Regions from separate parts of the Paenibacillus sp. YAF4_2 genome, predicted to be linked through region 1. Evidence: riboswitches for the same ligand, from Rfam matches in the RefSeq annotation. Region 1 holds a riboswitch; each other region holds the start of a gene.
What was found. A riboswitch is a leader RNA that binds a small molecule or an ion and turns the genes downstream of it on or off. The one in region 1 is predicted to bind cyclic di-AMP.
Positions count from the first base shown of each region.

Region 2: another riboswitch for cyclic di-AMP. It lies ahead of AB4Y93_RS13745 (APC family permease); the one in region 1 lies ahead of AB4Y93_RS23100 (hypothetical protein).
Region 3: another riboswitch for cyclic di-AMP. It lies ahead of AB4Y93_RS12000 (KamA family radical SAM protein); the one in region 1 lies ahead of AB4Y93_RS23100 (hypothetical protein).
Region 4: another riboswitch for cyclic di-AMP. It lies ahead of AB4Y93_RS27285 (ubiquitin-like domain-containing protein); the one in region 1 lies ahead of AB4Y93_RS23100 (hypothetical protein).

Region 1 is NZ_JBFRCT010000010.1:283,754-291,578, reverse strand. It holds gene AB4Y93_RS23110 (lysoplasmalogenase) at 1-290, shown strand, start outside; gene rlmN (23S rRNA (adenine(2503)-C(2))-methyltransferase RlmN) at 314-1,384, opposite strand; cyclic di-AMP (ydaO/yuaA leader) riboswitch at 2,093-2,289, shown strand; cyclic di-AMP (ydaO/yuaA leader) riboswitch at 2,405-2,589, shown strand; gene AB4Y93_RS23100 (hypothetical protein) at 2,707-3,126, shown strand; gene kdpF (K(+)-transporting ATPase subunit F) at 3,275-3,388, shown strand; gene kdpA (potassium-transporting ATPase subunit KdpA) at 3,416-5,095, shown strand; gene kdpB (potassium-transporting ATPase subunit KdpB) at 5,121-7,151, shown strand; gene kdpC (potassium-transporting ATPase subunit KdpC) at 7,178-7,783, shown strand.
Region 2 is NZ_JBFRCT010000005.1:142,118-149,942, forward strand. It holds gene bglX (beta-glucosidase BglX) at 1-909, shown strand, start outside; cyclic di-AMP (ydaO/yuaA leader) riboswitch at 1,207-1,387, shown strand; gene AB4Y93_RS13745 (APC family permease) at 1,538-3,364, shown strand; gene AB4Y93_RS13750 (Lrp/AsnC family transcriptional regulator) at 3,416-3,874, opposite strand; gene AB4Y93_RS13755 (amidohydrolase family protein) at 4,199-5,584, shown strand; gene AB4Y93_RS13760 (ABC transporter permease) at 5,607-6,761, shown strand; gene AB4Y93_RS13765 (ABC transporter permease) at 6,762-7,700, shown strand; gene AB4Y93_RS13770 (ABC transporter ATP-binding protein) at 7,711-7,825, shown strand, end outside.
Region 3 is NZ_JBFRCT010000004.1:339,662-347,486, forward strand. It holds gene AB4Y93_RS11980 (YheC/YheD family protein) at 1-298, shown strand, start outside; gene AB4Y93_RS11985 (CapA family protein) at 312-1,379, shown strand; gene AB4Y93_RS11990 (C40 family peptidase) at 1,598-2,107, opposite strand; gene AB4Y93_RS11995 (alpha/beta hydrolase) at 2,408-3,520, opposite strand; gene AB4Y93_RS12000 (KamA family radical SAM protein) at 3,576-4,595, opposite strand; cyclic di-AMP (ydaO/yuaA leader) riboswitch at 4,779-4,915, opposite strand; gene AB4Y93_RS12005 (hypothetical protein) at 5,001-5,351, opposite strand; gene thiD (bifunctional hydroxymethylpyrimidine kinase/phosphomethylpyrimidine kinase) at 5,413-6,240, opposite strand; gene thiO (glycine oxidase ThiO) at 6,268-7,374, opposite strand; gene AB4Y93_RS12020 (thiazole synthase) at 7,416-7,825, opposite strand, start outside.
Region 4 is NZ_JBFRCT010000016.1:59,237-67,061, reverse strand. It holds gene AB4Y93_RS27295 (HD domain-containing protein) at 1-1,006, shown strand, start outside; gene AB4Y93_RS27290 (TatD family hydrolase) at 1,037-1,810, shown strand; cyclic di-AMP (ydaO/yuaA leader) riboswitch at 1,994-2,202, shown strand; gene AB4Y93_RS27285 (ubiquitin-like domain-containing protein) at 2,444-3,580, shown strand; gene rnmV (ribonuclease M5) at 3,728-4,273, shown strand; gene rsmA (16S rRNA (adenine(1518)-N(6)/adenine(1519)-N(6))-dimethyltransferase RsmA) at 4,281-5,174, shown strand; gene yabG (sporulation peptidase YabG) at 6,202-7,095, shown strand; gene veg (biofilm formation stimulator Veg) at 7,251-7,526, shown strand; gene AB4Y93_RS27260 (small, acid-soluble spore protein, alpha/beta type) at 7,674-7,825, shown strand, end outside.

The DNA.
Region 1 (7,825 bases):
CACTTACCAAATCAGGAGACGGCGGTCTGAAAGGACCTGTCCTTGTCTATGTAACGGCGATTTCCTTAATGGGCTGGTCGGCCATGATGTCCGGCAACAAATGGGCGATAGCTGGCGCACTGCTGTTTATGGCCTCGGACTCCGTTCTGGCCTGGAATAAATTCATCTCGGAGGTTGCGAGCTCCGACGTGATCATTATGACGACCTATTATGCTGCGCAGTTCTGCATTGCAGCCTGCATTAGTCATAAAGCCCGTACTGTTCCCAATCAAAAAGCCATGATCCTCTGATCATGGCTTCTTTTATAGCTGCTTTAACCCACTTTTTCCTTGTTCATCTGTTTACTGCGCAGCTGGCCGCAGGCCGCATCGATATCGGCGCCATGCTCCAGACGGACGCTGACGCTGACCCCTTGCTTCTTAAGTGTATCGTAGAAGCCTTTAATGGAGTCGTTCTCACTGCGCTGGTATTGGCTGTGCTCGTCGACCGGATTGTAAGGAATCAAGTTCACGTTTACAAGTGAACGGCGGCGGTCACCCACCAGCTCGGCAAGCTCAAGCGCATGCTCCTGCTGGTCGTTAACGTCCCTTAGCAGGATATACTCCAACGTAATCCGGCGATTCGTGCGTTCGAGATAATAGTCGATAGCGTCCATCAGCTTCTCGATTGGAATCGCGCGGTTAATCTTCATAATGCGAGTCCGCAGCTCATTATTAGGAGCATGCAGCGATACAGCCAGGTTGACACCTTGATCCTTGTCGGCGAACTCTCTGATTTTATCAGCAAGCCCGCTGGTGGATACGGTGATGTGACGCGGACCAATCGCTAGACCCTTATGATCCTTCACGGTTGTAAGGAAGTCATTCAGATGGATGAAGTTATCGAACGGCTCGCCGATCCCCATCACAACGATATGGCTGACTTTCTCACCTTGATTAGCTTCATCAAGATGAAGCTGAATCTTCATAATCTGCTCGACAATCTCGCCACTGGTCAGATCGCGGCTCTTCTTAATCAGGCCGCTTGCGCAGAAGCTGCAGCCGATGTTGCAGCCAACTTGCGTTGTCACGCAGACAGACAAGCCGAACTTATGGCGCATCAAGACCGTCTCAATCAGATTGCCGTCTAAGAGCTTCAGTAGCAGCTTCACGGTTCCATCCTTGGACTCCTGCTTCGTATGCTCAACCAGCGTCTGAATAGTAAAGTTCTCCTCCAGCAGCTTCACGCAGTCAGGATTAACTTCTGTCATAGCTGCAAAGCTTGTAACCCGCTTCCGGTAAAGGTATTCCCACACTTGAGTCGCCCGGAACTTTTTGTGTCCGCGCTCGCCCAGCCATGCGATTAATTGCTCTAATGTAAATCCATATATGGAAGGTGTACTCATTATTTATCCTCTTTTCACAAACGCGGCCTAAACCGCATACTGACTCCTATTGTCCCAAAATTATCGAACGAAAACAAGGGGCGATTCCCGCCAATTGACAGAAGCTCGCAACAGCACTATTCGGATAAGACCCCCGGAGGGTCTTATTGCTATTTTTTCTCCAGCAGAACTGGCCCATAAGACCCTGCGAGGGCCTTATTCATTCCAGATAGTCCAGTTTCACTACCTTTCATCTGATTTTTCTTATTCATAAGATCCTGACAGGGTCTTATAGGCTCCCGCTCCCCGCTCCATTGCTCGGATAAGACCCTGCGAGGGTCTTATTGCTGCCGCAGCCGACTAGTTCACCTTCGTTTATCGCCTCATTCTCTGCGATAAGGTCCCCGGCAAGTTCCCCTCTGTTCCGATGCTCCATCCGCTGCATTAAGGTCCTTGAGGGAACTTAAGCTCGCCGTTTGACCATTCATTGCACTGGTTAGTGTCCCTAATGGATCTTACCTCGTCCATTGTTTCTTTTTCAAATAAAAGTTTAAGAGCACAATTAGCGCAATCTAGAGATATAGGAATTAAGAAAGAGCATCGTAGAGTTCATCCGAGATGTAAACGCTCTAACCAATCACAATGTAATAATTAGACAATATGCAGCCTCCATGTCTCATTTACATTAACCTTAGGCAGGCGTAACATACGATTCAGCAATTGAAATGTATGCTTTATTCGCTGAGTTTCCGTCATGGGAAACGGGGGAACCAATCGATAAGCGCAGTGTCATCGGTGTGAGAGCCAATGAATCTTGTTGCTTATCAGGGGTGAATCCAGGAAAGGCTTCGTGCGGCCGAACCTGGTAGGGCGACTCTCACCGTCCGAATCCGTCAGCTAACCTCGTAAGCGAAGAAAATGTCTGTTCCAGCAAGCTAAGGCTGCGAAGGCATTTTCCAGGTAGAGAGGATGATGTGATCTTGTGACCTTATGGGGCCGCGGGGAACTTTCCTCTGCGGTCTTTTTCTATTGTATTCCAAAATGTCTTTATCGCTTAATCTCCTTCACAGGGGAACGGGGGAACCAATCGGACGGCAGGCTGAATTTAAACAACCCGCCTTCCACGGGGTGAATCGCCAGAACGGCTCGAATAAGCCGCATGGCGTAGGGCGACTCTTACGCCCGAATCCGTCAGCTAACCTCGTAAGCGTAACAAGAGAGGCAACGATGATCGTGAATATAGGCGTGGTTTATTTTCTGCTGCGCTTATAAGCCGCGTGAAGAGTCCCTCTTCCGCGGTTTTTTTGTCGTTGAATCCTCTATCGAAAAGAGGAGCGAGCTTCATGAACGATTATATTCTCGTATCTGCACCAAACGTACAGGGCGAGGACTTTATTAAACAGCTGCAGCGCCGGCATATCCCGTTTGCAGCGCTTGTGAATAACAAAGCGGAATACGAGCGGATGCTCGCACTTGAGGTAAATACGATCATTGTCATAAGCACGACTGAAGAAGCCACCTGGCGGGTACCGGAGCTTCCTATTGGACGGATTTTTCTTTTCGAGAGAAGCCTGAACCTTTGCTGCCGCTACATTCAGATCTGCCGCAGCTGGACGTCGAAATCGATCTGTGTCATTACCAACAGCACAAACCCGAGACTGATCTATAAAGGAATGGGCGCGAATTATGTGATTCATTCCAGTAGCACAGAGACTTCTTTTCTCATAGCAAGCGACTTCATGACAGGCAGCGACAACGGGTAAAAATCCATGCTTACGAAGCAAGAATTGCTCAATTGGCTGAGATAGGCCATTTGTGTACCAATTCTTTTAAGGAGAATAGAGTTATGCAGGATATTTATATGGTGCTGCTTCTAGCAGCTGTATTCGTACTCTTCGCCGGATTTATGCAATGGTGCGACCGCTCGATTCAAGAGGAGGACAAACGATGATTGTCACACTCTGTCTGGCTTTACTTATCTTTCTCTATTTAGTGTACGCCCTCATTAATCCAGAAAAATTTTAATCCCTTAAACGATCGCGGGAGGTCAATATGGATATTTTACAGCTTCTAATCGTGATTGGCGTGCTTATTCTGCTCGTCAAGCCACTTGGCTCGTACGTCTATCACGTCTACTCGAATGAGCCAAACCGAACCGACCGAGTATTCGGGTGGTCTGAACGAATCATTTACAGCGTGATCGGCTTAAAATCGCGAGCAGGCATGACCTGGAAAAAATACGCGCTTAGCTTTCTTCTAACTAATATCGTATTAGTTGCCATCAGCTATTTGATCCTGCGCTTTCAAGGCGGGCTCCCTGGCAATCCGAATAACATCGGCGGTATGGAACAGACCTTGTCCTTTAATACCGTCATCAGCTTCATCACGAATACGAACTTGCAGCATTACAGCGGGGAGACCGGGCTTTCTTACTTCTCGCAGATGGCTGTCATTATGATGATGATGTTCACATCAGCGGCTACAGGCTTCTCGGTTGCGATTGCATTTATCCGTGGTCTGACGAGCAAAGGCACAACAATCGGTAACTTCTTCGAGGATTTCGTGAAGTCGCATACCCGGATTTTTCTGCCGCTGGCCGTGCTTGTCACGCTGGTACTGGTGGCTTTGCATGTGCCACAGACATTTGATCCGAACATAACCGCAACAACGCTAGAAGGTGCCACGCAAAATATCGCGATCGGACCTGTGGCATCCCTTGAATCAATCAAGCATCTAGGTACAAACGGCGGCGGTTTCTTCGGAGTCAACTCGGCTCATCCATTCGAGAATCCAAACCCACTGACGAATGTCATCGAAATTTTATCGATGTGGGCGCTGCCTGCTTCCTTACCTTATGTATTTGGACGATTTGCGAAAAACCGTAAGCAGGGCTGGGTTGTATTTTCCGCGATGATGACCTTGTTCCTTGTCTTTCTGGCAACGGTCTATACCGCTGAGCTGCATGGCAATCCGCTACTAAACAATCTTGGTGTGGATGCCTCACAAGGCAGTATGGAAGGTAAAGAGGTACGCTTTGGTATCGCACAATCCGCTCTGTTTACAGCCGTCACAACAGCAGCGACCACCGGTACGGTTAACAACATGCACGATACACTGACACCAATTGGCGGACTCGTACCGCTTGCCGAGATGATGCTTAACGTTGTGTTTGGCGGTAAGGGTGTTGGTCTCATCAACATGCTGATGTACGCCATACTCGGAGTATTTATCGCCGGACTTATGGTTGGACGTACGCCGGAGTTTCTTGGACGGAAAATTGAGCCGCGTGAGATGAAGCTCATCGCGATCGCCATTCTCGCCCATCCCTTTATTATCCTAGTGCCGACCGCTATCGCCTTCCTTACCGACCTAGGCCAAGGCTCAATTAGCAACCCAGGCTTCCACGGCATCTCACAGGTGCTGTATGAGTACACCTCATCAGCAGCGAATAACGGCTCCGGCTTTGAGGGATTAGCCGATAATACACCTTTCTGGAATATTACAACCGGACTGGTCATGCTGTTTGGACGATATATCTCGATGATTGCCATGCTTGCCGTTGCCGGTTCACTGGTCCGTAAGCAGCCTGTGCCAGAGACATCGGGTACATTCCGGACAGATAACGTGCTGTTTGCAGGGATTCTTGTAGGAACCGTATTAATTATTGGAGCGCTGACGTTCCTGCCTGCCGTTGTTCTTGGACCAATTGCAGAGTATCTGACGCTTCGCTAACGGATAAGGATGAGGTGAGTAAAAGGTGACTACGAAACGTAAATCTATGCTGGACTCCGCTATTTTAAGCCGAGCGGTCAGGGACAGCTTTATTAAATTAAATCCACTAACAATGATGAAAAACCCCGTCATGTTCGTCGTTGAGGTCGGTACACTTGTCGTACTGCTTATGACATTGCTGCCCGGCTATTTCGGTACAGAAGATCGGGTAGGCTTTAATCTGACGGTGTTTCTTATTCTGCTATTCACGGTACTCTTCGCGAATTTCGCAGAAGCATTGGCCGAAGGGCGCGGTAAAGCGCAGGCCGATTCGCTTAAGAAGAGCAAACAGGACATTACGGCTAACAAAATGGTCGGCAATAGTGTAAAACAAGTCGTATCTACCGAGCTTCGGAAAGGCGATATGGTTATCGTCTCACAAGGCGAGATGATTCCGGGCGATGGCGAAGTCATTGAAGGTCTTGCTTCTGTTGATGAATCGGCCATTACCGGTGAATCGGCTCCTGTTATTAAAGAAGCTGGCGGTGACTTCAGCTCCGTTACCGGCGGTACACGTGTCGTCAGCGACCAGATCAAGGTTCGCATTATGAGTGATCCCGGCGAATCGTTTATTGATCGTATGATCTCACTTGTTGAAGGCGCAAAGCGGCAAAAGACGCCAAACGAACTGGCTCTGAACACCCTGCTTACAAGCCTGACGCTTATCTTCTTGATCGTTGTCGTTACCCTGGCCCCTATCGCCAAATATGTTGGTGTAGAGCTGGATGTGCCCGTGCTGATTGCCCTGCTCGTCTGTCTCATTCCGACCACAATTGGCGGTCTGCTGTCAGCCATCGGAATCGCCGGTATGGACCGCGTGACACAGTTTAACGTATTGGCAATGTCAGGCAAAGCCGTTGAAGCAGCCGGCGATATTAACACAATGATTCTGGATAAAACCGGTACGATTACATTCGGGAACCGGATGGCCAGCGATTTCCTTCCTGTTAAGGGCTCAACCATCCAAGAGCTTGGCGAGTGGGCAGCACTCAGCTCGGCCAAAGACGAGACGCCGGAAGGACGCTCCGTATTAGAGCTGATGAAGACCAAGCAGCTCTCCTACCCAACTGAGCAGATTGAGCAGGCTTCCTTCATTCCTTTTACAGCTGAAACACGGATGAGCGGTACCGATTTGCCAGATGGAAGAAAAGTACGTAAAGGCGCCGTTGATGCCGTTAAAAAATGGGTATTGTCTCTAGGGGGTACTATCCCAGCCGATCTCGATTCCACCGGTGAAGCCGCTGCTGTCCTCGGCGGAACACCACTTGCTGTTTCCGTTGATAACCGGATTCTAGGTATTATTTATTTGAAGGATACCGTTAAACCAGGCATGCAGGAGAGATTCGCTGAGCTCCGCCGGATGGGTATCAAGACCATCATGTGTACGGGCGATAATCCGCTGACGGCAGCAACGATTGCCCGTGAAGCAGGTGTCGATGACTTTGTGGCGGAAAGCCGCCCTGAGGATAAAATCGCGCTGATCAAAAGAGAGCAGGCCGCAGGCAGTCTTGTTGCGATGACCGGCGACGGCACGAATGACGCCCCTGCTCTTGCCCAGGCCGATGTTGGGCTTGCGATGAACAGCGGTACAATCGCAGCGAAGGAAGCTGCGAATATGATCGATCTGGATTCCGACCCGTCGAAGATTATCGAGGTTGTGGCTATCGGCAAGCAGCTGCTAATGACCCGCGGCGCTTTGACCACGTTCAGTATTGCGAATGATATCGCCAAATATTTTGCCATCATCCCTGCGATGTTCATGATTGCGATCCCGCAGATCGATGTCCTGAACATTATGAAACTTGGCTCGCCTTCATCGGCGATCCTCTCGGCCCTTATCTTCAACGCCGTCATTATCCCGCTCCTCATCCCGCTTGCGATGCGAGGGGTTGCTTACAAACCGATAAATGCATCCAAGTTGTTAAGCAAGAACCTGCTTATCTACGGGCTTGGCGGCGTCATTGCACCGTTCATTGGTATTAAGCTGCTTGACCTTATCGTTCATATTTGGATCTAATGCGTTATTCGAAAGGAAGAGATCATATGAATCAATCCGCTTCATCATCCGCATCAGGCGGTGGCTCAATCCTGATCATCGCCATCAGAGCGAGTATCGCATTTATTATATTATGCGGCATTATATATCCGCTCGTGTCTACGGGTTTAGCGCAGCTGCTCTTCCCGCATCAGGCGAACGGAAGCTTGATTAAGAACGCAGAAGGCCAGATTATCGGCTCGTCCCTTATCGGGCAAAGCTTTACCGACCCTGCCTACTTCCAAGGGCGTGTATCGAGCATTGACTATAAAGCAGAAGCTTCCGGATCCAACAACTATGCGCCCTCTAATCCAGATATGCTCAAGCGGACGCAGGAATCGATTGCCGCATGGAAGGCAGCCAATCCAGACGTTCCAATCAGCAAGCTTCCGATTGCTCTGATTACCAACTCTGGTTCCGGCCTCGACCCGCATATTACGCCAAGCTCAGCTGAGGTTCAAATCCCGCGGATCAGCAAGTTGACCGGCTTATCGACCGATACGTTGGAACAGCTTGTCCAAAAGCATACCGAAGGACGTGACCTTGGTGTATTTGGTGAACCGCGCATTAATGTACTGGAGCTCAATATCGAACTAATCCAGCTTAGAAAATAAAGCAGAACGCCCCGCTTGCACTTGCAGGCGGGGCATTCACAC
Region 2 (7,825 bases), on a different contig from region 1:
CATGCTGGTTTATCCGCACGTACCGATCTGATTGCCACAGCCAAAGGCTGCGACATCGATTCTGGTTCGGAAGAGCAGCTCCAGGAAGCAGTCAACGTCGCAGCCGATGCTGACATCATCATCCTGGCACTTGGCGAAAGCTCTGAGATGAGCGGGGAAGCGGGAAGCCGCGGCGATATCCGTCTGCCGCAGGCTCAACTGAAGCTGATCCAGAAGCTGAAGCCGCTTGGCAAGCCGATGGTTGTTGTACTGTTCAACGGCAGACCGCTGGATCTGCATGGCGTTATCGAGGAGGTGGATGCACTTCTTGAAGCTTGGTTCCCTGGTACGGAAGGCGGCAATGCAATCGCAGACGTCCTGTTCGGTGATGTGAATCCATCGGGACGTCTGACGATGTCATTCCCTTACTCGGTTGGTCAAGTACCTATTTACTATAACAACTACAATACGGGTCGTCCGCTCACCCCGCAGAATGCGAATGAGCGTTATGTTTCGAAGTATCTGGACATGCCAAATGCGCCTCTTCTGCCGTTTGGCTACGGCCTCAGCTATACAAGCTTCACGTACGGTGAAGTGAGTCTGTCGACAGACGAACTGCATGCTGAAGACACACTTCAAGTATCGGTTGAGGTAAGTAATACAGGCTCGGTTGCCGGGGAAGAGGTTGTTCAGCTGTATGTGCGTGATATTGCTGGTGAGGTTGTACGTCCACTTAAGGAGCTGAAGGGCTTCCGTAAGCTGCAATTGCAGCCTGGTGAGACGGTGAAGGTAACATTCTCAATTAACGAAGAGCAGCTTTGTTATTACCACACGGATCTGCAGCTGAAGAGTGATGCTGGCGAATTCCATGTCTTTGTTGGTCCTAACAGCCGCGATCTGGAAGCAAAGGCTTTCCGGTTTGTGAAATAAAAGTTTTTTCGAAAAAAGAACGAATCAGCCGGATGGCTGGTTCGTTCTTTTTAGTTGCTTAATGACCCTGTAGGATCATGTCTCCTGCACAATAGCAGATCTGCTCCCTTATTAAGGGAATTATCTCCTTGGAACAAGGTAAAAGAAAGCATGGCTGGCTTTTTAGGACATTCTGCAAGCGATTCAAGAATGTATCCGCATTCATGACGGTTAAAGCCTGATTTCTGCGTTTATTTGAAATATTATCGCTGTTTACAGATAAGGGAGAGAGGACTATGATCAATTAGCAACTTCATATGTTCATATTCGCTGAGTTTCCGAAGTAGTCGGAAAGCAGGGGAACCAATTGCGATAACTGCCATTATAGTTACCGCCGGGGTGAATCAGCATAGCTGCCGTTCAGGCAGAGAGCTGTAGGGCGATTCTCTAGACGCCCGAATCCGTCAGCTAACCTTGTAAGCGTTGATAGAGAGGGTGAACTTCGGTTTTTTATGACCGCGGGAGGATACTCTGCGGTCTTTTTTTCGTGTAAAAAAAAGCAAACATGGTTACATTAGCACTGACAAGTGATGAGTAGCCCGAGTATCCAAGCGTATGTTGTTTAACTTCATTGTTGGCGGTGACCTGTGTGTTTACTCTTATCAAAAGATTACTGATCGGGCGTCCCTTAAAGTCCACGGAATTAGGGGAACAGAAACTCATTAAGACAAAAGCGCTTGCGATCCTGTCTTCGGATGCTTTATCGTCCGTTGCTTACGGTCCTGAGCAAATTTTGTTAGTCTTGATGACCGTGAGCGCTGCGGCGTTTTGGTATTCCATTCCGATTGGTATCGGGGTGCTTGTCTTATTAACGGCACTTATTTTGTCTTACCGGCAAATTATATTTGCTTATCCGCATGGCGGCGGAGCCTATGTGGTGTCGAAGGAAAATCTCGGGGTATTCCCAGGGCTGATATCGGGCGGCTCCTTGCTGGTCGATTATATTCTGACGGTAGCAGTAAGTGTATCGGCGGGTACGGATGCGATTACTTCAGCATTTCCAAGCCTGCATACCCATACCGTGTTGATCGCCGTATTTTTCGTCCTTTGTATCACCATATTGAACCTGCGGGGCGTGACCGAATCGGCATCGATCCTCGCATATCCTGTTTATTTATTCGTACTGGCGATTTTCATTATGATTGGCGTCGGTGTATATAAAATCGCTTCAGGTGATGTATCACCTGAGCTGCATACATCCCTTGGCACACCGGTAGCGGGCATCAGCTTGTTCCTGCTGCTTCGGGCCTTTGCTTCGGGCAGCTCGGCCTTGACTGGGGTGGAAGCGATCTCGAATGCGATTCCTAACTTCAAGGATCCAGCGCCAAACAACGCTGCGAAAACCTTGCTGGCCATGGGCGCGCTGCTGTCAGTTCTGTTCGCTGGCATCGTCTTCCTTGCTTACTACTACGGTGTTGCACCAAGGGAAGATGTGACGGTTACCTCGCAAATTGCAGAGAGTATATTTGGACGCGGCGTTATGTATTATTTTATCCAAGGCACAACGGCCTTGATCTTGATTCTGGCAGCGAATACCGGCTACTCGGCGTTCCCGCTGCTTGCGGTTAACCTCGCGAAGGATAAGTTCATTCCGCGAATGTTTACGGTCCGCGGTGACCGTCTTGGTTATTCGAACGGTATTATCAGCCTTGGTATCTTGTCTATCATTCTGATTATAGCTTTCCAAGGAAAGACGGAGCACTTGATTCCACTGTATGCGGTTGGTGTATTCGTACCGTTCACCTTGTCGCAGACGGGTATGTTGGTGAAATGGATCCGTCAGCGGCCAAAAGGCTGGGTTCCCAAGTTTATTATTAACTCGATTGGTGCACTGATTAGCTTTATCGTATCGATGATGTTCTTCTTGACCAAGTTCGAGCAGGTATGGTCGATTCTGATTTTCCTGCCATTGATTATCTTCGTCTTCCACCGGATTAAGAAGCATTACGAGGCTGTTGGCGAACAGCTGCGACTGGCGACCTGCGAGCCTGTAGTCCCCATTGAAGGCAATGTTATGATATTACCGGTGGCTGGTATAACGCATGTCGTGGAGCACTCCATTCTATATGCGAAGTCCTTGAAGGCAGAGCAGATTATTGCTGTATACGTCCCGTTCGAGAAAGAGGATGAGACGATCTTCGAGGAGAAGTGGAAGAAATTCCAGCCGGACGTCAGACTGGTGACGCTGCATTCGCCCTATCGTTCGATAACGAGTCCACTCTTCAAGTTTATTGATACGGTGCAGCGCAAGGCCAGCGAGAACCATTACCAGGTAACGGTCATTATTCCGCAGTTTATTCCGAAGAAGGGCTGGCAGAACATTTTGCATAACCAAACGAGCTTAATGCTCCGTACCCAGCTTCTTTACCGCAAGGATGTCGTGATTACAACCGTGCCTTACCATTTGAAAAAATAACAAAAAGCCTTAGCCTCCGGATTTCCGGGGCTAAGGCTTTTTTTATGCCTGTTATAGCTCTAACCCAGTGCCTTGCTTGAACCGTTTGATGACCATATGCGTGTTGACGTTGACGATGCCCTCCAGCACATAAATCTTCTTGAATAAGAAATGCTCCAGTGATTGCTCATCCTTCAGCAGGGCATGCATATGCAGGGAGCTGGGTCCGGTCATCTGGTAGATGCTGATCACCTCAGGCTCATCGGATAGCAGAGCGCCGGCCTGCTCAACGAATCGCGGCTCTACCTCAACCTCGAAGAACGCGGAGATCGTTTTGCCTAGCCGGGTAGTGTTCAGTCGTACGGTGAAATTCTCGATAATGCCGTTATCGACCATCCCGTCCACACGCTTCTGAATAGCCACCCTCGATAAATTCAGATGCTCGCCGATCTTGGCATAGGACATCCGTCCATTGTCGTGCAGCAGTCGAATAATCTCCTGATCCGTCTCGTCCATATGAGGCAAATGCATAGGATCTCTCCTTCAACGGTCTATTTTTGCGAAATTTCACGTTACGGAACTTTGTGCTAGTTACATGTTAAGTATTGGTTTCGATTTTGATGGATTTTATGTCACTTAATATAACACTAGTAACCATAATGGTCTATAGACGATTATCAATTAGGCCAAAAAAGCCCAAATCAGGTTACGATATGGTTGACGCTCCCTAGAGCCTCTCTTATACTAATGTCATAAAACATTACATAAAAATCGAAATCGAAACCGATAAGCACCAAAATGGTTACGAATACTTCGAATACCAAGTCATTCAACTTACATGAGGGTGTGATGGGCATGAAAAGACAACTGATTCGTAACGGTACTGTCATGACGATGAATGATGAGATGCAGGTGATCCCGAATGGTTATGTTCTTCTGGAGGGGGACCACATTCAAGAGGTTGGAGAGTGGCCGTCAGACGGCTCGAAAGATGCGCTGCTAAGGCAGGTTGATTGCGTCATTGATGCAGCGGGTAAAGCGATCATTCCTGGTCTTGTGAACGGACACACTCATTTGTTTCAGACTTTTATTCGAGGAGTATCTGATGACTTGCCTCTCTCGCAGTGGCTGCGGCAGATCATATGGCCGGCGTCCCTCGCAATGGAGGAAGAGGATTTCTATCTCGCTGCGATGATTGGCTGTATCGAGAATTTGAAATCCGGTGCGACTTATATCATGGATCATCATTACGTTCACACTCACTCCGGCAATGATCATGGTGTTCTCAGAGCGATGGAGGAGTCGGGTATTCGGGGGCATATGGCAAGAGGTGGCGTTGATCTTAGCTATGAGCCTCGTCTCAGAGAGTCTATAGAGGATATTTTCAATAACACGGATAAGCTTCTGGATCACTGGCAAGGAGCCGCTGATGGCCGGATCGCGATTGCAATGGGTCCCCTTAATTTGTATGGCTGCTCGGAAGAGTTCTTGAAGCAGGCGGCCAAATACAGCGAGCGGAATGGACTCATCACCCACATTCATGTCGCGGAAACGAAGGATCAGATTGACAATACAATGGAACGTTTTGGCCTTCGTAATCTTGAACTGGTTGAAGCGGTTGGCATGCTTGGCCGGCATACGCAGGTCGTGCATGGCATCTGGCTGAATGACGCAGAGCTGGATCTTCTTCAGAAGCATGATGCAACAGTTATTCATTGCCCAGTCTCCAATATGTATCTGGCTTCCGGGGTGGCGCGTGTTCCCGAGATGCTGGATAGAGGCATTAATGTCGCACTTGGTACTGACGGTCCGGGAAGCAACAACTGCCAGGATAATTTGGAGGTGCTCAAGTTTACAGCTTGTCTGCACAAGGTGGATCAGCTGGATTCAACTTTGCTGCCGCCGATGCAGGTGCTTGAGATGGCTACTCGTAATGGGGCCAAGGCAGTCGGGAGGGAGCAAGATCTGGGAAGCCTCGAACCAGGCAAGAAGGCAGATATTGTAATTATCGAATTGCAGAAAGCGCATATTGCACCAATCCACCGCGTTAGCTCGGCGATTGTGTATAACGCCAATGGCAATGACGTGGACTCCGTATTCGTGAACGGCGAGCTGGTTGTTCATCGCGGGAAATGCGTTCTGGTAGATGAAGAGGAGATTATTCGCAGGGCGCAGGCAAGAGTAGACTCGTTAAGGCGAAAGCTGAGCGCAGCGTTTCCCGTATTTGGCATCGTTCAATAAAGAGGGCGGAGGCTGGTCATACATGAAGGAAGCAAGAGGCAGTAATGAATCGATGGAGAAGTGGATCAAAGCGGTTGTTGAGATTGGCTTCTATGCCGGTGCGGTTATTGTCGCGCTGCTTGCTGGAGGACTGGTCATGGCGGCAGCAGGCGTATCACCGCTTGAAGCCTACCGGCTCATCTGGGATGGTGCCATCGGCGATGCGAACAGCGTCAGGGAAACGCTGATCAAAGCGACACCACTCTTATTCGCCGGCTTATGTTACACCTTTGCTTATCGCTGCGGGTTATTCAATATCGGGGCAGAAGGTCAAATTTACATCGGTGCCCTTACGGGTACGATGGCTGCTCTCTATATTCCGGGTTTGCCGGCTTATGCTCATCTGCCGCTTTGTATCGCAGCAGGGGCGGTTGGCGGCGCGATCTGGTCGGGCATCGCAGGGGCGCTCAAGATCTTCCGAGGAGCCAGCGAGATTATTAATACGATCATGCTGAACTATATGGGTATCTACCTTGTCAGCTACATGGTGACGGGTCCGATGCAGGACCCTTCCGGAACGCTGCCTCAGACTGCGAGACTGCCAGATTCGGCGCTGCTTGCAAAGCTGTTTGATTCCCGTCTGCATTATGGATTTGTGATCGCCGTTTTTCTTGCTTTTGTCTTGTATTTCATCTTGAACCGGACGGTATGGGGCTATGAGATCCGGTCGGTTGGCTTCAATAAACAAGCGACGAAGGTGATGGGTATTCCGGTGAACCGTAATGTGCTGCTTGTGATGATGTTAAGTGGTGCTATTGCCGGCGTAGGGGGTTATGTAGAAATTGCAGGTGTGCAGAACCGGCTGTTCCAGAATTTCTCGCCGGGGTTTGGCTACGACGGTATTGCAGTGGCACTTGTAGGTGGAGCTCATCCGCTTGGCAATATTGGCTCGGCCTTGTTGTTCGGAGGTCTAAGAAGCGGGGCGAATGCGATGCAGAGACTGACCGGCACATCGACTTCACTCGTCTATGTCATTCAGGCAACCATTATTGTGCTTGTTGTCTGTAACCGCTATTGGTTCGGCGGACTGAAGAGAAGGCTTATTGCTTCCTTGTTAGAGAGGCTTGGAGGTAAAGAGCGGAAAGCGGCGTCGCCGTCTAAGGTCACACTTAGTCTAAATGATGGGGAGGGGAGCTAAATGAGCGAGGAGGTCATCGTCAGTTATTTGGCTTCGGCCATTCGCTTATCTGTTCCACTGCTGCTTGCGGCAATCGGCATCCTGTTCATGTCACGGAGCGGCATTCTGAATATCGGGATGGAAGGAATGGTGCTCATCGGGGCATTAACGGGCGTGGTTGGTGCTTATTATCTGGGCAGTGCAGGTGCAGGAGTGCTGCTTGCGATTGTGATAACCGGCCTCGTTGGGCTGTTGTTTGGTTTTCTTGTCATTACGACAGGGGCAGATCAGGTCGTTATTGGAACGGCACTTAACTTGTTTGGCCTTGGCATCACGACCGTATTCGGGAGAAGCCTTTTGGGACTTGGTCAAGAGGCGGTGCAGGTGAATGGCATTCCCAGCCTGCCGATTCCACTGCTTAAGGACATCCCCTATATTGGTGAAGCCTTGTTTGACCAGAATGTGCTGTCCTATGCTTCTTATCTGTTGATCCCGGTTGTGACGTTTATTTTCTACAAAACGAATTGGGGGCTGCAGGTAAGGGCGGTTGGTGAGAATCCTCTGGCGGCTGATACGCTTGGTGTTCGTGTCCATCGTACGAGGTATATGTGCTGTGTTATCGGAGGCATGCTGGCCGGTCTTGCAGGCTGCTCCTTGTCGCTTGGTATTCTGAATCAGTTCACGGAAAATATGGTGGCTGGACGAGGATTTATTGCACTGTCTGCAGTAATCTTCGGTAAATGGACGCCACTTGGCACGATGGGAGCCTCCCTCTTGTTTGGCGGGGCGGACGCGCTGCAGCTTCGTTTTCAGACGTTTGGCATTAAAATTCCGTACCAGTTCATGCTGATGTTCCCTTATGTACTCACGATGGTTGCCCTCGCCTGGTTCTCTGGCAAGAGCAAGCAGCCGGCGGCTACCGCCGCTTCCTATAAAAGCCTCGCTGACCGCAGCAGTTAGGAGTGAAAAGATGGAGCTTATTCTGGAAACGCGAAACCTGGTTAAGCGATTTGGTGCTTTTGTTGCCAATGATCAATTAAATCTATCGATTCAAAAAGGAGAAATCCACGCGATATTAGGTGAGA
Region 3 (7,825 bases), on a different contig from region 1:
AGCGAGATCCTATCTTAAAAAAGAATTTGGTGACGAAAAAGGAGACGCCCTCGCCAATTCGATTCGTGAGGTTTCGGAATACATTCCTTCCTTTATGGAAAGGTCGTACCAATCCCGGCTTTGCGAGCTTGGAATCGACCTCGCTGTTGATACACACGGCAAACTATGGCTGCTCGAGGTTAACATCAAGCCAGGGAAAATGATTATGAAGCAGTTATATGGCCAAAAGGTGTGGGAGCAAAGCCTGCATACCCATTTTCAATATGCCCGCAGCCTGCTGCCGAAAACCATCAAGTAAACGGAGATGAATCATGAGCACGGAAATAACGATAACCGCGGTCGGGGATTTCCTGATGAAGACGCGAATCATCAATTCTTGCAAAGGCGAGAAGGGCTATTCCTTCGACCATTTGTTTGAGCCCATCGCCCCTTACCTGCGTAACGCCGATCTGACCATTGGCAACCTGGAAACCGTATTCGCGGGCAAGACATCCGATGACGCTTATAGCGTAGTGAAACGGCATCCGCGGACGAACTGGCCGATGTTCAACTGTCCGGACGCTTTCGCCGACACACTCAAAAATCTTGGCTTCGACTTCGTCTCAACGGCCAACAACCATTGTATGGATAATGGGATTAGCGGTCTGAAACGGACACTCCGAATACTAGATAACAAAGGTATTGCCCATACCGGGACGTACCGGACACCTAATGAAGCGCAGCATGCTGTCATCAAAGAAGTGAAGGGAATTAAGATCGGTTTCCTCGCTTATACGAAAACAACGAATAAAATCCCTGTCCCTTCTGACCACAAATGGGCAGTCGACCTTATTAATCCGACCAAAATGGTCTCCGACCTGAAACGGTTGAAAGCCAAAAACGTCGATCTCATCATTGTAAGTCTGCACATGGGAAGGGAATATGCCAATTATCCGGTTCAGAAGCAAAAGGACATGGTGCGATTATTATTCAAACATGGCGCCGACATTATTCTGGGAGCACATTCGCATACGATCCAGCCTGCCGTCTTCTACAAAAGCGGCTCGGGTATCCAAAAGTTCGCTATCTATTCCCTCGGCAATATTATTTCAACGCGTCTCTACTACAATGACCACACCTTAACCGGACTCATTACACAGCTTCAAGTTCGCAAATTGGACGACGGTTCGATCCGCATCAAGAAGGTCGACTTCATTCCAACCTGGACACGAATATCAAAATCAGGCGGCCGAAGTGCATTCAAGGTCGTCCCGTTATCCCAACATCTCAAAAAACTGGATGCCGGCAACCCAGAAGCCATCCGTATGAAACGTATGCTCCAGCATGTTAAGCATCATATCGTAAGCGACCCATCCTCCGTCAGCGCGGAAATCATATAAAAAATGGCCGTACGGATATCCCGTACGGCCATATTTGCATACCCTATTTGTAATTAAATATAGATTAAAACCCAAACGGAGCGATTCGTATGATTCTGTAGAAGCGTTAGCGTCCGCCTTTGTTCGGGGATTCCCTCCTATACTGCTTCAATCATGGAATCCCCGAACAACAGCGGTCGGAAGAACATACGAATGCGTAGTGAGGCTATTTAATCAAACTATTTAATTACGCGTCTTCCCACGATGAAACGTGTTTTATAGTAGCTGGAGTTAACATCCGAGATAATAACGTCAGCCGAAGGGCTTGCGTTGTGAATCATTTTACCGTTGCCGATGTAGATACCGACATGGCCTACGTCGCTATGGTTTTTCGAACCGCTGTTCCAGAAGAACAACAGGTCGCCTTTTTTGAAGTTGCCGTAACCTACTTTTGTACCTACTTTAGCTTGATCATCATCATCACGGTTGACAAGAGTAACGCCAACATTTGCAAGTTTATATACAAGTGCAGTGAAGCCGGAGCAGTCTGTCGCGTAAGGGGCTTTTTTCTCTTGACGGTCTTGCCAGTGTACGTAGTTGACATGACCTTTCAATTTCATTGCAGTTTGGACGATCTTCGCTCTCTTAGCATCTGCAGACGAAGCGGCATCCGCCGTCGTATGCAGCAGCGCTGTTACTGGTAATGCGATAGCCACCAAGAGCATCGCGATTTTTGTCATAAATTTCATTTGCTGTTCACTCCCTATCTTTGTTGATAGGGCTAATTATAAAGAGGCTCAAAGTTGGTTAGTACCCGCAAAAATTGGAAGCGAGCGGTAAATGAAAGCGTTAAGAATGCTGAAAACTAGGCGTTTCATGAGGTATATCCACTTTCTGAGAATAAAATGAGGCTTTGATGAGTATTTTCTTACTTGTTGCTTTGTGGTTCGTATGCTATAATTCGTAATTTTCATATTTCCACACAATTAAGCCCGCTCTCCATAATTAAAGAGCGGGCTCACTTACGGCTTAAAGCCGTGTCTCTTCTATTATAATGCTTTTAAAGCTTCGGCAATCTCGATACACAGATCCTCGGCTTGCGGTACAAAGCCTAAACGATCGATAAATGCATGGGTGCAGCCTTTGTAACGAATTGTCTTAACCGGAACACCCGCTTCAGCAAGCTGCTTGCTGTAAACTTCCGACTGAATTCGCAAACCATCAAACTCTGCTCCAATGCAAAGCGTGCGCGGCAATCCCTTACTGTCCCCTAGAAGCGGACTGACATACGGATTACGGACGTCCTCCTCGGTTGGCAGATAAAGCTCCCATGCTTTTTTCCCTTCAGGATCAGCCTCCGTAGGGCGTCCGATACCAAGCATCGGATCAATCATTGCCCTTTGCTCCTCCGCCATCTCGAACTGCGACAGCTCCCAGCGATAGCCTTTCACATCATTAATGAAGGTGACACATGGATAGATCAACACCTGCTGGGCAATCATACGAGTACCTAGATCCCGGTCTTTGAGCGCTGCTGCTGCAGTTAAGTTACCACCAGCACTATCGCCGCCAACCGCGATCCGGTTCCGGTCTATGCCATACTCCTCCGCATGCTCGTAAATATATTGAACAGCGTTAAAGCAATCATTAAACCCATTCGGGAATTTATGCTCCGGAGCCAGCGAATAATCAATATTAAAGACAACGGCATCCGCCAGTTCCGCGATCAGCCGGCATGGATTCTCTACCGCAAATACCGTTCCGCCAATCCATCCGCCCCCGTGAATATAAATGAGACAAGGTTTGTTCGGCTTACGCATCGACTTACGCGGATAATACCGCCAAAGGCCAACCTCATTATCGCCAAGCTGTATCCGTTCATAGCCCGTGTAAATCTCGACCGTATTCAAGTTCCGATTCGGAAAACCCATTGCATCTCGAATGAGCTGAAGCTGCTGTTCCGGAGTAGGCGGCGTGGCAGGGGGGGCCTGTTGCTGGCTGGCATCAATCCACTGCCTGATCAGTTTAAGCTCATACGGATCCAAGTAACCTGCTCTTGTCTCTTCCGGATTACCTTTTACAATAACCGGTGTTCCGTTCAAGCTTACTTCTTCCTGCTGAGCCTGCAAAGCATTAACTAGTTCTTGACCGTATTCTCTCATTGAATAGAAGCCTCCCGGGATGTGAGTTACTATCCCTAACTACTTCTACTTCAATTCAAGAACATCCTTTATTCACTTTAGGAAGTTGTTCCTGCGATATATATACCGTATGGTCATCATGATCGGTCAAATCATCAATCCAAGCGGCTTCAGGCGGACAGTCGAGCATCATGAAACGCCCATTGCCATCTTCTTTATAATGATGATATTTTACATAGGCTTTGCCGGCTTCAATATCTAGAAGCTCAATCTTGCCAAAGGTATGCGCCATTAACAATCTGATGCGCTGACCAAGCTCTGCGGTCAGTACTTTTGCTTGCTCTACAATGGAATAAATACTCTTCAGAGACAATACGGATTCAGCGTATGCTGCGGTATGGGGACGGTTAACGATAAAGGAATACGGCGTTACCCCCGCTCTGGACAATTGATCGATCAGCTTGCCAAGTACAAGCGGGTCATTATTGACGCCTTTTACAATAGGGGTTTGATTGACGACTACAGCTCCTGCCTGATGCAGCGCATTAAAGGCTTTCTTCGCTTCTGCCGTTATTTCGCGCGGATGATTAATGGAGGTCATGATATAAATCCGTTTCTCTGGACTTGAGAACTTGTGAAGCATATCTAACAGCTCGGAGTCCTCATAGATCCGCATCGGATTAAAGATCGGGATTCTAGAGTCCAGCCGGATTGTGCCAACATGATCCAATTCCCGCAGTTGCTCGATAATTCGGCGCAGCTTAGCGGTTGCTAATAAGAGGCTGTCACCACCAGTCAGTACAACTTTATGGATTTCAGTATGTTCTGCAATATAGGCAAGTCCTTCTGCAGCATGGGAGACGGAGAGCAACGCCATCGAATGGTAGACATGCTTACAGCCACTAGCATCCTCCAAAGTCTCTCCGTGAGCTTCCCCAGCCGTTGCAATCAAGTGCTTGCGGATCGGATCCTTCGGATCATCCCAGTCAATCAGGTTTAAGTAGTAATCATTGACGCGAAAATGCTTCTTAAGCCGCTCTCTCTCCGCCTCTGACAGCCCTGCCGCTCTTCCTTTATCAGCCATTGGTTGTACCATTCGTCATCCCTCCAAAAGGTTTGTTGACTTTCTCACCTACTTGCCGGGAAGTCCATCCCACCCCCAGAAAAATAAAAAAAGACCCCAGCAGCACAGAGCATGGGCATGCTCTGTGTGCATGTGGGCCTCTAAACAGAAAAAGACCCTGTTAAAGGGTCTAATAATTCGCAATGTTATTCGCAAAAGACCCATCTCAAGCTGACGAGGTTAGCTGACGGACTCGGGATAGATGGTTCCCTACAGCCAAAGTCTGGCTGATTCGCCCCAAAAGATTGGTTTCCCCGCTTCTCGGCGTACCGAGAACTAAGCTTATTGTAATTATCTCACAATTCTTAATATTGTCAATAATTAAGTAAATAAAAATCCCGCCCAAATTTCACGGACGGGATTCCCTGCTACGTTCACTCACTTCTTATCCACCTGAAGAAGAGATAAGTGCTTTACGGAATACGTATCTTTGATTGTATCTTCTGAAATCACATTCAGCTTAATCAGACCGGCGATTTTCGAGGAGTCAGGCTTCGAGAGCAGCCGCCATACTTCCGGATCCGGAAGTGCTGCGAACAGCTTCGTCTCGTCGAATTCCTTACGCTCCTGTGCGACAATCCTTATTTTATAACTACCAATCTCCAGTTCGGAGAGCTCCTGCTCGGTACAATGCTTCACAATTTCACCGCGCAGCTCAGATAATTCCTGCTCAATCTCTTTCTGCTTCTGCTTCAATCGGTAATATCGCTTAACCGTCTTGTCTTCCACATTATTCACGCTCCTCTTTCTCATATGTATGATCAAGAGAGCGGAATTAGGACAAGACATGCTATTGAGGGACAAGTCCTCTGCGGCGGTAAGCCCAGTGGTTGGTCGGGCCATGTCCGCTGCCGATTGCGATGCTATCCTCGATGGCCGCTTGAATGTAGGCTTTTGCTTGATGTACAGCTTCCTCTATTCCAAGTCCCTCCGCGAGGCCTGCTGTCAGAGCCGCCGAATACGTACAGCCGGTGCCATGCGTACGCGCTGTCTCGATTCGCTTGCCCGACAACTCGCTGAAGCTGCTGCCGTCGAACAACAAATCAACCGCTTCTGCTCCTGCTTCATGCCCGCCCTTGATAAGGACATACTTGGCGCCAAAATCAACAAGCTTCTTGGCTGCTTCTACCTTATCGGCTTTATTGCGGATTCCCATCCCAGTTAGATACTCGGCTTCTGGAATGTTAGGCGTAATAATCATCGTAAGCGGGAGCAGCTTGCGGGTGAGCGCCCGGATCGCATCCGCTTGAAGCAGTGAAGCTCCTCCTTTGGCAATCATCACAGGATCAATCACTACCTTCGTCCAGCCGAAGAAAACAATCGCCTCTGCAACCGCCTCAATGATCTCCGCACTGAACAACATTCCTGTCTTCAGCGCATCAACACCAATATCGCTGCCCACGGAATGAATTTGTGCTGTTACTGCTTCCTTCGTCAGCGGGAATACGCCTTGAACACCAAGCGTATTTTGCGCAGTTACTGCAGTCAGGGCAGACATGCCGTAGACGCCTAGCTCCTGGAACGTTTTCAAATCTGCCTGAATACCGGCTCCTCCGCCGCTGTCTGAGCCAGCAATCGTCAAAGCTCTTGCCACTTGCCCGTTTATGTACTCCGACATCTTAAATCTAACCCCCTTTCTATTGTATTAATGAGAGAACCGTTCAGGCGCAAACGCCGATAATGGACTGCCGCCATCGATATAATCGGCAACGACCTGCGCCGTTACTGGGCTAAGCAGAATACCATTGCGATAATGACCAGCCGCCATGACGACACGACCGGCAGATTGCTGCAAAGGCCCCAGCAGCGGGAAACCATCCTGCGTGGAAGGGCGAAGGCCTGCCCAGCGATGGAATGGCTCCTGCTCCGCCAGGAACGGGAACGCCTGCTTATTCCATTTGCGCAGCCGCTCGATCCCGCGCTCCGTAACGCTGGTATCAAACCCCGCTACATCCTCGGATGCACCGCAGACAAGCGTGCCGTTCTCCTTGGCAACCAGGTATCCCTGATTGCAGAACACCATATGCTGTACCGGCTTCACTTTCGCCTCGTACGCGCATATCTGTCCACGGATCGGGTATACCGGAATGCGGATATCAAATGCCTCTTCCAGTTCCTGTGCCCACGCGCCGTTGCAGACAACAAGCCGATCGCCAGTAAAGCTTTGGCCATACTGTGAGGTAACAACGATGTCGTTACGCCATTCGGCAACAGTCACCTTACCCAGCTGCTCAAAGATCTGAACGCCGATTAATCGGCATGCTTGTTCAAGCGCCAGAACATAATCCGGTGCATACACGTGGCTCTCCTCTGGTGTATAAAGAGCGGCCTTCACTTCGCGGGACAACATCGGCTCCTGACGGAACATCGCTTCTCCCTCTAACACAATACCGCTTGAACCATACTCGTTCTGCCAGAGCCGCCGCCCCTCCAGAGCAAGGCGATCGGCTTCATGATAGGCAATATAAAGGCTGCCCGATTCGGTGTATTCAAAGGTTCTGCCGGATATGCGGCGAACCTCATCCCGCCAAGCCGGATACAACCGCAAGCTTTCCTTGCAAAGATGAAAAAAGTCATCCGGCCCTTCTACATTTTCCGAGTAAGGCGCCAGCATCCCGGCAGCAGCACCGGAGGCTTGCCCGCCGCAGCGGCCAATCTCCAGTACAGTCACTTGATGACCCCGCTTCTGCAATTCAAAAGCGCAGGAGAGACCAACAACGCCTCCGCCCATAATGACAATTGTTTCTCCCATGGTTAAACCAGCTTTCTATTTATTAATCCACGATGATAGGACTATTTCACAATATACTGTTCATGCCCGCTGCTTGCAGAGGCATAACGTTTCTTCGATATCCGTCCCGACAAATACGACAGACGGCCTGCTTCAATGGCAAGTCTCATCGCCCGTGCCATGCCAACAGGGTCCTTCGCCTTCGCTACCGGCGTATTCATCAATACACCAGAGACGCCAAGCTCCATCGCCTGCGCGACATCGCTGACCGATCCAAGACCCGCATCCACGATAATCGGCACCTTCGCTTCTTCTACAATAAGGCCGATATTATACGGGTTCAGGATCCCAAGCCCTGTACCGATAGGTGCGGCGCCAGGCATAACGGCTGCTGCTCCGGCTTCCTCCAGCCTTTTACATAGAATCGGATCATCAGACGTATAAGGGAGCACTGTAAAGCCTTCTTTTACGA
Region 4 (7,825 bases), on a different contig from region 1:
GCTGCATGACGTTGGTCATGGACCGTTCTCTCATTCGCTGGAGCAGGTGTTCGACACGCATCATGAGCAGTGGACCTGCGCGATCTTGCTTGAGGATACAGAAGTTAATCGCGTGCTTCGCCAAGTTGCTGATGATTTTCCAGAAAAAGTGGCTTCGGTTATTGGCAAGACATATCCGAATCCGATCGTCGTCAGTCTCATCTCCAGCCAAATGGATGCAGACCGTATGGACTATTTGCTGCGTGATGCTTATTTTACAGGTGTCCATTACGGGAACTTTGACCTGGAGCGGATATTGCGCGTACTGCGTCCTTTTCAAGGCAAAATGGTGGTAAAAGAAAGCGGCATGCATGCTATCGAGCATTATTTAATGTCCCGTTATCAAATGTATTGGCAAATTTATTTCCATCCGGTTACACGGAGCTCGGAAATCATATTGCGGCAAATAACTCGTCGGGCGAAGGAGCTGTACGACAACGGTTATTCCTTTGCATGGATGCCCGGACCAATTAACAAACTTCTGGATGGTACGATTACGGTAAAGGATTATCTGAAGCTGGATGAGGCTTATATGCAGACGATCTTCGCACAATGGGCGGAGGAAGGGGATTCTCTTCTTGCCGAGCTATGTGACCGATTCCTCAATCGTCGATTGTACAAATACATTACGCTTAATGATCCAGGAGACTCTTTATTAGAAGAAGCTGCTCAGCAGTTTATCTCGATTGGTCTTAATCCGGATTATCATATGGAAATTGATTTTCCATTTGACCAGCCATACGACATATATCGCCCTGATGCGAAAAAAGGCGGGAAAGAGGAGAAAGCGCCGATTCTGCTTTTAAATGAGGATAACAGCTTAAGCGAAATATCGGTGAAATCCGACATTGTTCATTCCATCAGTGGTCTGCACCAGGGACAATACCATATTTATTATCCGATCGAGCCACTCCTTGCTGCGGCTGATCAATTAAGCGCTAGAGTAAGGGAGCTTTTCAAAATTTAAGGTTTTATATAGAAGGAGATTACAGCTAAGATGATATCTTTATTCGACACACATACCCATTTGGACTCTTCGCAATTCGACAGCGACCGCACAGAAGTTATCGAGCGGGCACGGGCTGCCGGTGTCGATCTCATGATCAACATTGGCTTTAACCGAGAGACGATTCCGACCACAATCGAGCTTGCAGAAAAGTATGATTTTATCTACGCGGCGGTTGGCTGGCATCCAGTGGACAGCATCTACATGGAGCCGGGGGATTTGGAATGGATCGAGCAGCTTTGCTCACATCCAAAGGTCGTTGCGATCGGAGAAATTGGACTTGATTACCACTGGGATACGTCACCAAAGGACGTTCAGCAGCGTGTATTTCGGGAGCAAATCCGCCTCGCTCGGAAGCTGGGTAAGCCAATTGTTATTCATAATCGGGATGCTCATGAGGACATCGTTCGTATTTTGAGAGAAGAAAAAGCATCTGAGGTTGGAGGGGTCATGCATTGCTATTCCGGCAGCTGGGAAACGGCAAAATTATGCCTCGATATGAACTTCTATATCTCCTTCGGAGGGCCTGTCACTTTCAAAAATGCGAGGGTGCCAAAAGAGGTGCTTGCACAGGTTCCACTCGACCGTATATTAATCGAAACAGACTCTCCATATTTGGCTCCTCATCCGTTCAGAGGGAAGCGAAATGAGAGCTCATATGTGTCTTTAGTCGCAGACATGGCAGCGGAGATAACAGGAAAATCCAAGGAGGAAATTGCATTTATTACAAGCGCAAACGGTAAAAAATGTTTTGGTATTGTTTAAAAACGGACTAAAACCACTGAAATAAAGACTATAGCGGCGATAAAACTCTTTTTAATTGGCGGAATCGGCTTTATTTGCCTTCAGAATGCTAAAATTTCGTTAAAATCGTCTTTTAACGCGTCTTTACAATTGTGTGGTCAGGAAGGTATCATTTTTCTCAGAGCTTTAACTTTTGTATTGGATTTCCAGTTTACGCTTAATCTCCGAATCGGAGAGCGGGGGAACCAACGTCGGCAGATGCATGTTTAAAAAGCAAGTTAGCATCATGCGGCGCATTGAATTCTTCAGGGGTGAATTTTGCGGCGATTGCCATGAGCATTCGAACCGTGGATAGGGCAGCTCTCTCGCCCGAACCCGTCAGCTAACCTCGTAAGCGTCTATAGAGAGCGATCAACCTCGTGTATTTACCTTTTCCTGAATGTTTGACTACCCAGGAAGCCACGATCAGATCCTCTGTCGAAGGCTTCTTTTTATTTTCGATTTATGCGGAAATAATCTTTCGTAGGGGTAGATCCAGGAGGTAAGAGGACCGTAACACTGGAGCGTGCTCGTCACGCCAATATACTTAATAGTCACGTCAATGTATCATGCGTAACAGATTGGCGGCGGGGCTATGAAGGAGGACCGATTGAAGTGGGCATGAACCAAGTAATGGAGACCCATGGGAAGCGATCATCCAGCATGACTTTCGCAATGCGATGGAAGCATGAAAATTTGCGTTTAATTGTTCTGAGTGCAATTATCTCAATCGCTATGACTTTCATGTTTTTGGTGTTGTTGTACGGATCGGCTGATAAAAGCGTATCCGTAGTAGTGAATGGACAAGAGACTGTTGTGAAGACAAAACAATGGGTCCTGCAACGCCTACTGGATGAACAAGCTATTACGGTAGGGCCATATGATGAGGTGTCGTCACCTCTAAATGCGTCCATCAAAGACGGAGATCGCATTGAAATTAAACAAGCGGTTCCGGTTACTGTAAAAGCAGATGGCAAGACATCGACGGTGTACACGACAGAGAAAACAGTACAGGCGGCGATCGGGAAATTAAATATTCCTGTTCGCGATCAAGATAGGGTTACCCCATCTCTAGACACGGCCGTTTCGAAGGCGATGACAGTTACTGTTACTCGCGTCGATACCAAAGTGTCGGAAACAGAACGGACTTTGCCGTTCTCGATCGTGAAGAAACAAGATCCAACCCTTGATAAAGGGAAGGAGAAGCTGGTGCAATCCGGCAAGAATGGCCTCGTGATTGAACGCGTGGAGAAGAAGTATGAGAATGGTGTTCTTGTCTCCTCCAAGCTGGTCGACAAGGTTGTGCAGACACATACGGTCAGCCAGGTCGTAGCTATCGGCTCGAAGAAGGATGTACATACACTCTCAAGCAATGCGAGCACGGCCTCGTATTCGAAGAGCGGAGTCACCTTTAAAGCCAAGAAGATTCTGAAGAACGTGACGTTAACCGCTTATTCAGCCGGTGTAGCGTCTACGGGCAAAGATGAGAATCATCCAGGATACGGCATTACGGCTTCCGGTGCGAAAGTGATGGAAGGCCGGACGATCGCTGTTGATCCGGATGTGATTCCAATTGGCTGGTGGGTTTACATTGAAGGCATCGGCTTCCGCAGAGCAGAGGATACGGGCAGTGCAGTCAAAGGAAGTAAGATTGACGTTTATTTTGACAGTACCAGCTATGCTAACAAGTTTGGCCGAAAAAAAGGCTATACGGTGTACGTACTTGGACCCAACAAGCCTTCCGCAAGCTAATTGCTCCATGCTATTATTTCGATGATAAATATGCCATTATAAGAAGAGGCGCTGCCTCTTCTTTTTGTGTGTATAGGTGTGGAGCAGTTACATTCTTACTGACGCAGGAAGATGAGCGAAAGTTGCTGGAGAAAGGAATGTTCGCTTGTGATCAAGGAAATTATTGTGGTGGAAGGCAAAGATGATACAGTCGCTGTAAAGCGGGCTGTTGAAGCAGATACGATTGAGACAAACGGCTCTGCCATCGGTGAGGATGTGCTCAAGCGCATTGAACTGGCCATGGAACGCAGAGGCGTTATTATATTTACGGACCCTGATCATGCTGGTGAGAGAATTCGCAAAATCGTTGCTCGGCGGGTACCCGGCTGCAAGCATGCTTTTTTGCCACAGGAGAAGGCTATGTACAAGGGTGATATCGGTATTGAGAACGCCAGCCCTGAAGCCATTCGTCAGGCGATCTCCGAGCTTCGAACAGAGGAGCCTGCTGGTGTAGGCAATATTACGTGGGAAGACTTAATGGAATCGGGGCTTATTGTTCATCCGGATGCGGCGAATCGCCGTCTTCAGATGGGGAAGCTGCTTGGGATCGGGTATGCGAACGGCAAGCAGTTTTTCAAGCGTTGTACAAGCTTCCGAATCTCCCGAGAAGAGTTTGCAGAGGCATTGCGTACAATGGAACAGGGACAGGAGTGATCGGAGCATGAGTGGAAACGATATGAAGGCGATTGAAGTTGCAACGCCAAAGCGCACGAAAGAAATTATTGCGAAGTACGGGTTCCAATTCAAAAAAAGCTTGGGACAGAACTTTCTGATCGATCAAAATATTTTGCATAAGATTGTGAATGCCGCTGGACTGGACAAGACAAAGGGCGCTTTGGAGATTGGACCAGGTATCGGTGCGCTGACTCAGCATCTGGCTGCTGAAGCGGGTAAGGTAACGGCGATTGAGATCGACAACCGCCTCATTCCGATTCTGGGAGATATTCTGGCGGGCGAAGAGCATGTGCAGGTTGTGCATGGTGATGTGCTTAAGCTGGATCTTAAAAAGCTGTTCGAGGATCATTTCGCTGATGTGACCGGCGTCAGCGTGGTAGCGAATCTGCCGTATTACGTGACGACCCCGATTCTAATGAAGCTGCTGGAAGAGCGTCTGCCGCTTGAGAACATCGTCGTGATGATTCAGAAGGAAGTAGCTGAGCGGATGGCGGCTAAGCCAGGTGGCAAGGAATACGGCAGCTTAAGCGTAGCCGTGCAGTACTATTGCGAGCCGTCACTTGTGTGCATCGTGCCACACACGGTGTTTATTCCTCAGCCGAATGTAGACTCGGCTGTGATTAAGCTGGCGGTGCGCCAGAAGCCGCCAGTGGATGTTGAGGACGAGGCGCATTACTTCCGCATCGTCCAGGCGAGCTTCGCCCAGCGCCGCAAGACGCTTGCGAATAATCTTACGGCGTTCGTGGGCAAGGAACGCCGTGAAGAGATGACGCAGCTGCTGCACAGCTGCGATATTGACCCTGTTCGTCGAGGAGAGACTTTGTCCCTCGACGAATTCGCCCGCATCAGCCGCGCCTTCTTGGCGGCAGGCTGGCGGTAATTTACTCGGCCACGCGTTAGGCCGAGCCCTGTTTGAGTCGGCGGCGAGCCATATCGCCGCCGGCTTTTTATTTTGCCGCTCGCGGCCGCTGCTTTTCGCTCGCCACCTAACCTTCGTAAACTACCCATCACACCACCTAACCTGCGCTTAGTACGGAAAAACCGACTCAATGGCCAGCGAGTGACCCACCGTGGCACCAAACCAGCACTGTAGCACGGAAAAAGCGACTTAATCGCCGTAAACGTCCCACCGCTCCAATCAACCTGCGCTGTAGCACGGAAAAAGCGATTTAATTGCCTGCAAACGGCCCACAGCCTCACTCAATCTGCGCTGTAGTACGGAAAAAGCGACTTACTCGCCTGCGAACGATCATTGCCCCTCCCAACCGCCGATGTACTGCGGAATTCTCTCCTGTTGCCATCTTAGAGGAGCACAATAGTCTAGGCGTGGTGGCGCGCTGACTGGAGGAAGTTACACAATCGATGAAGTGCTAATGAAACTGCGGCTGAGTGCCTAGAAGTTTATTAGAGCACCGATGCAGCGCATCCGCGGTTTGTTCGCACGCACTGCTCTGTTGCTCTTAGAACATCCTTAGCGCCACTTAGAGGCACACAATTACTTCCGCGGCGAGTTAAACGGCGCGGGAATAATATTCTGCGCGGGTGCAGCCCACGAAAAGCACAATGGCGGGCACATGCATCGCCCGCCTCAATCGACGCCGTGCTAAGTGAGGCAGCACGGCACCACCCTGTCTCCCACAAGGAATGTGGGAGATAATTGGGTAGCGCAGGCTATCCGCAAGAGGGTAAGGGGGATCTCCCTTAAGGAGCGGAGCGTCCGCCTTTGCCCTTACTTTGCTACCTAAGAAACATACGTTCAAAGCAAAGTAAGGGCAACAGCGGCCGTAGGGAGATACCCCGTCCCTCAGCGCGGCAGCCGAAGCTCATCGCACTCCCACCATCCGCACAATTTTCTCCGCACATTCCGCCCCCTCCACCCATACGATAGACGAAGAGGTGATTTACCCATGAAGCAAGGGGACCTGGTCGTCCGCAAATCGTATGGCGGTGACGTGCTGTTCCGAGTTGAAGATATGCGATCCGATCAAGCATTAATTAAAGGCACGGACTACCGATTGCTTGCGGATGCGCCAATTCCCGACTTGTCGGTTGTCCGCGACCCTGAATCGACAAGTGCGCGGCAGCAAGTGCAGATTAAAGTAAACGACTCTCTCAAACGTATGCGGCAGGAAAAAGCGCATCTGACGGTGTTATCCAGTCAAGATCGTGCTGCTTCGCAGCAGCAAAACCAGTCTTATTTTGAATTGCCGGGCAAGGTTCTTCATTTGGATGGGGACGGCAACTACTTACGGAAGAGTATGCAGCTGTACCAGACGATGAAAGTGCCGGCACATGGTGTGCATGCTCATGAATCACAAATGGCACAGCTCTTGTACCGTTTGCTGCCGCAGGTAAAGCCGGATATCGTGGTCATTACTGGTCATGACGGTGTGTTAAAAAACCGGGAAGGCGAAGATCTGTACAGCTTAAGCAGCTATAAAAACTCACAAAACTTCGTTAATGCGGTACGCGTCGCCCGCCAATATGAGAAGAACATGGATGGGCTTGTCGTCGTGGCTGGCGCTTGTCAGTCCCACTTTGAGGCACTGCTTCAGGCTGGCTCCAACTTTGCGAGCTCGCCGGGTAGAATATTGATCCATGCCCTGGATCCTGTTTATATTGCGATTAAAGCGAGCTACACGTCAGTTCGCGAATCGATTAACCTTTCAGATGTTATCCATGGCACGATCAGCGGCATTGATGGAGTTGGTGGGATTGAGACGATGGGGCGGCATCGGATGGGCTTACCGAAGCCGAAAAAAGTGACTACATCGACGGCAAGTATGAAGATAACGTCTTAATATGTACATGTTTTCTCCGATTATGCATCAAATTCGAAAAAATGGGCGAAAACACCGTTGACAATTTAATAACATGGCTGATATAATATTTTGCCTCATTTGACAAACTGCCTCTTTCTGGTTATAATGGACAAGGAAAGAGGTGGTAGTGGACAATGGCAAAAAATGCGCTATTGGAAATTAAACGCAATTTGGAAGCTCACGTAGGTTCCAAAATCCGTCTTCGAGCTAACGGTGGCCGTCGAAAGACCATCGAACGTACCGGCACGTTAGAAGAAATCTACCCTTCTGTTTTCATTGTCAAACTGGATCAGGAATCTCAATCGTTTAAACGCGTTTCCTACAGTTATGCGGATATACTGACAGAGTCGGTGGAAGTGACCGTATGCAATGATGAAGGTCAAGTCCGAATTACCCATATTCAACAATAGATGCACATCTCAATTACGAGTTTAGACGCGAATCCCTGGATTCGCGTTCTTTTTCTATCTGCCCCTTTTCCTGCATAAGCGGCAGCGTTCGAAGCGCATAATAAGACGCAATCACTTTCATTTCTTATGACAGGAGGTGCGTACGATATGGGCCGTAGAAGAAGCGTTATGTCAGAGCAGTTGAAATATGAATTGGCCAAAGACCTCGGTTTTATCGATACTGTGCAGCAAGAAGGCTGGGGCGGGATTAGTACAAAGGATGCCGGCAATATGGTAAAGCGGGCAATCCAGCTTGCCGA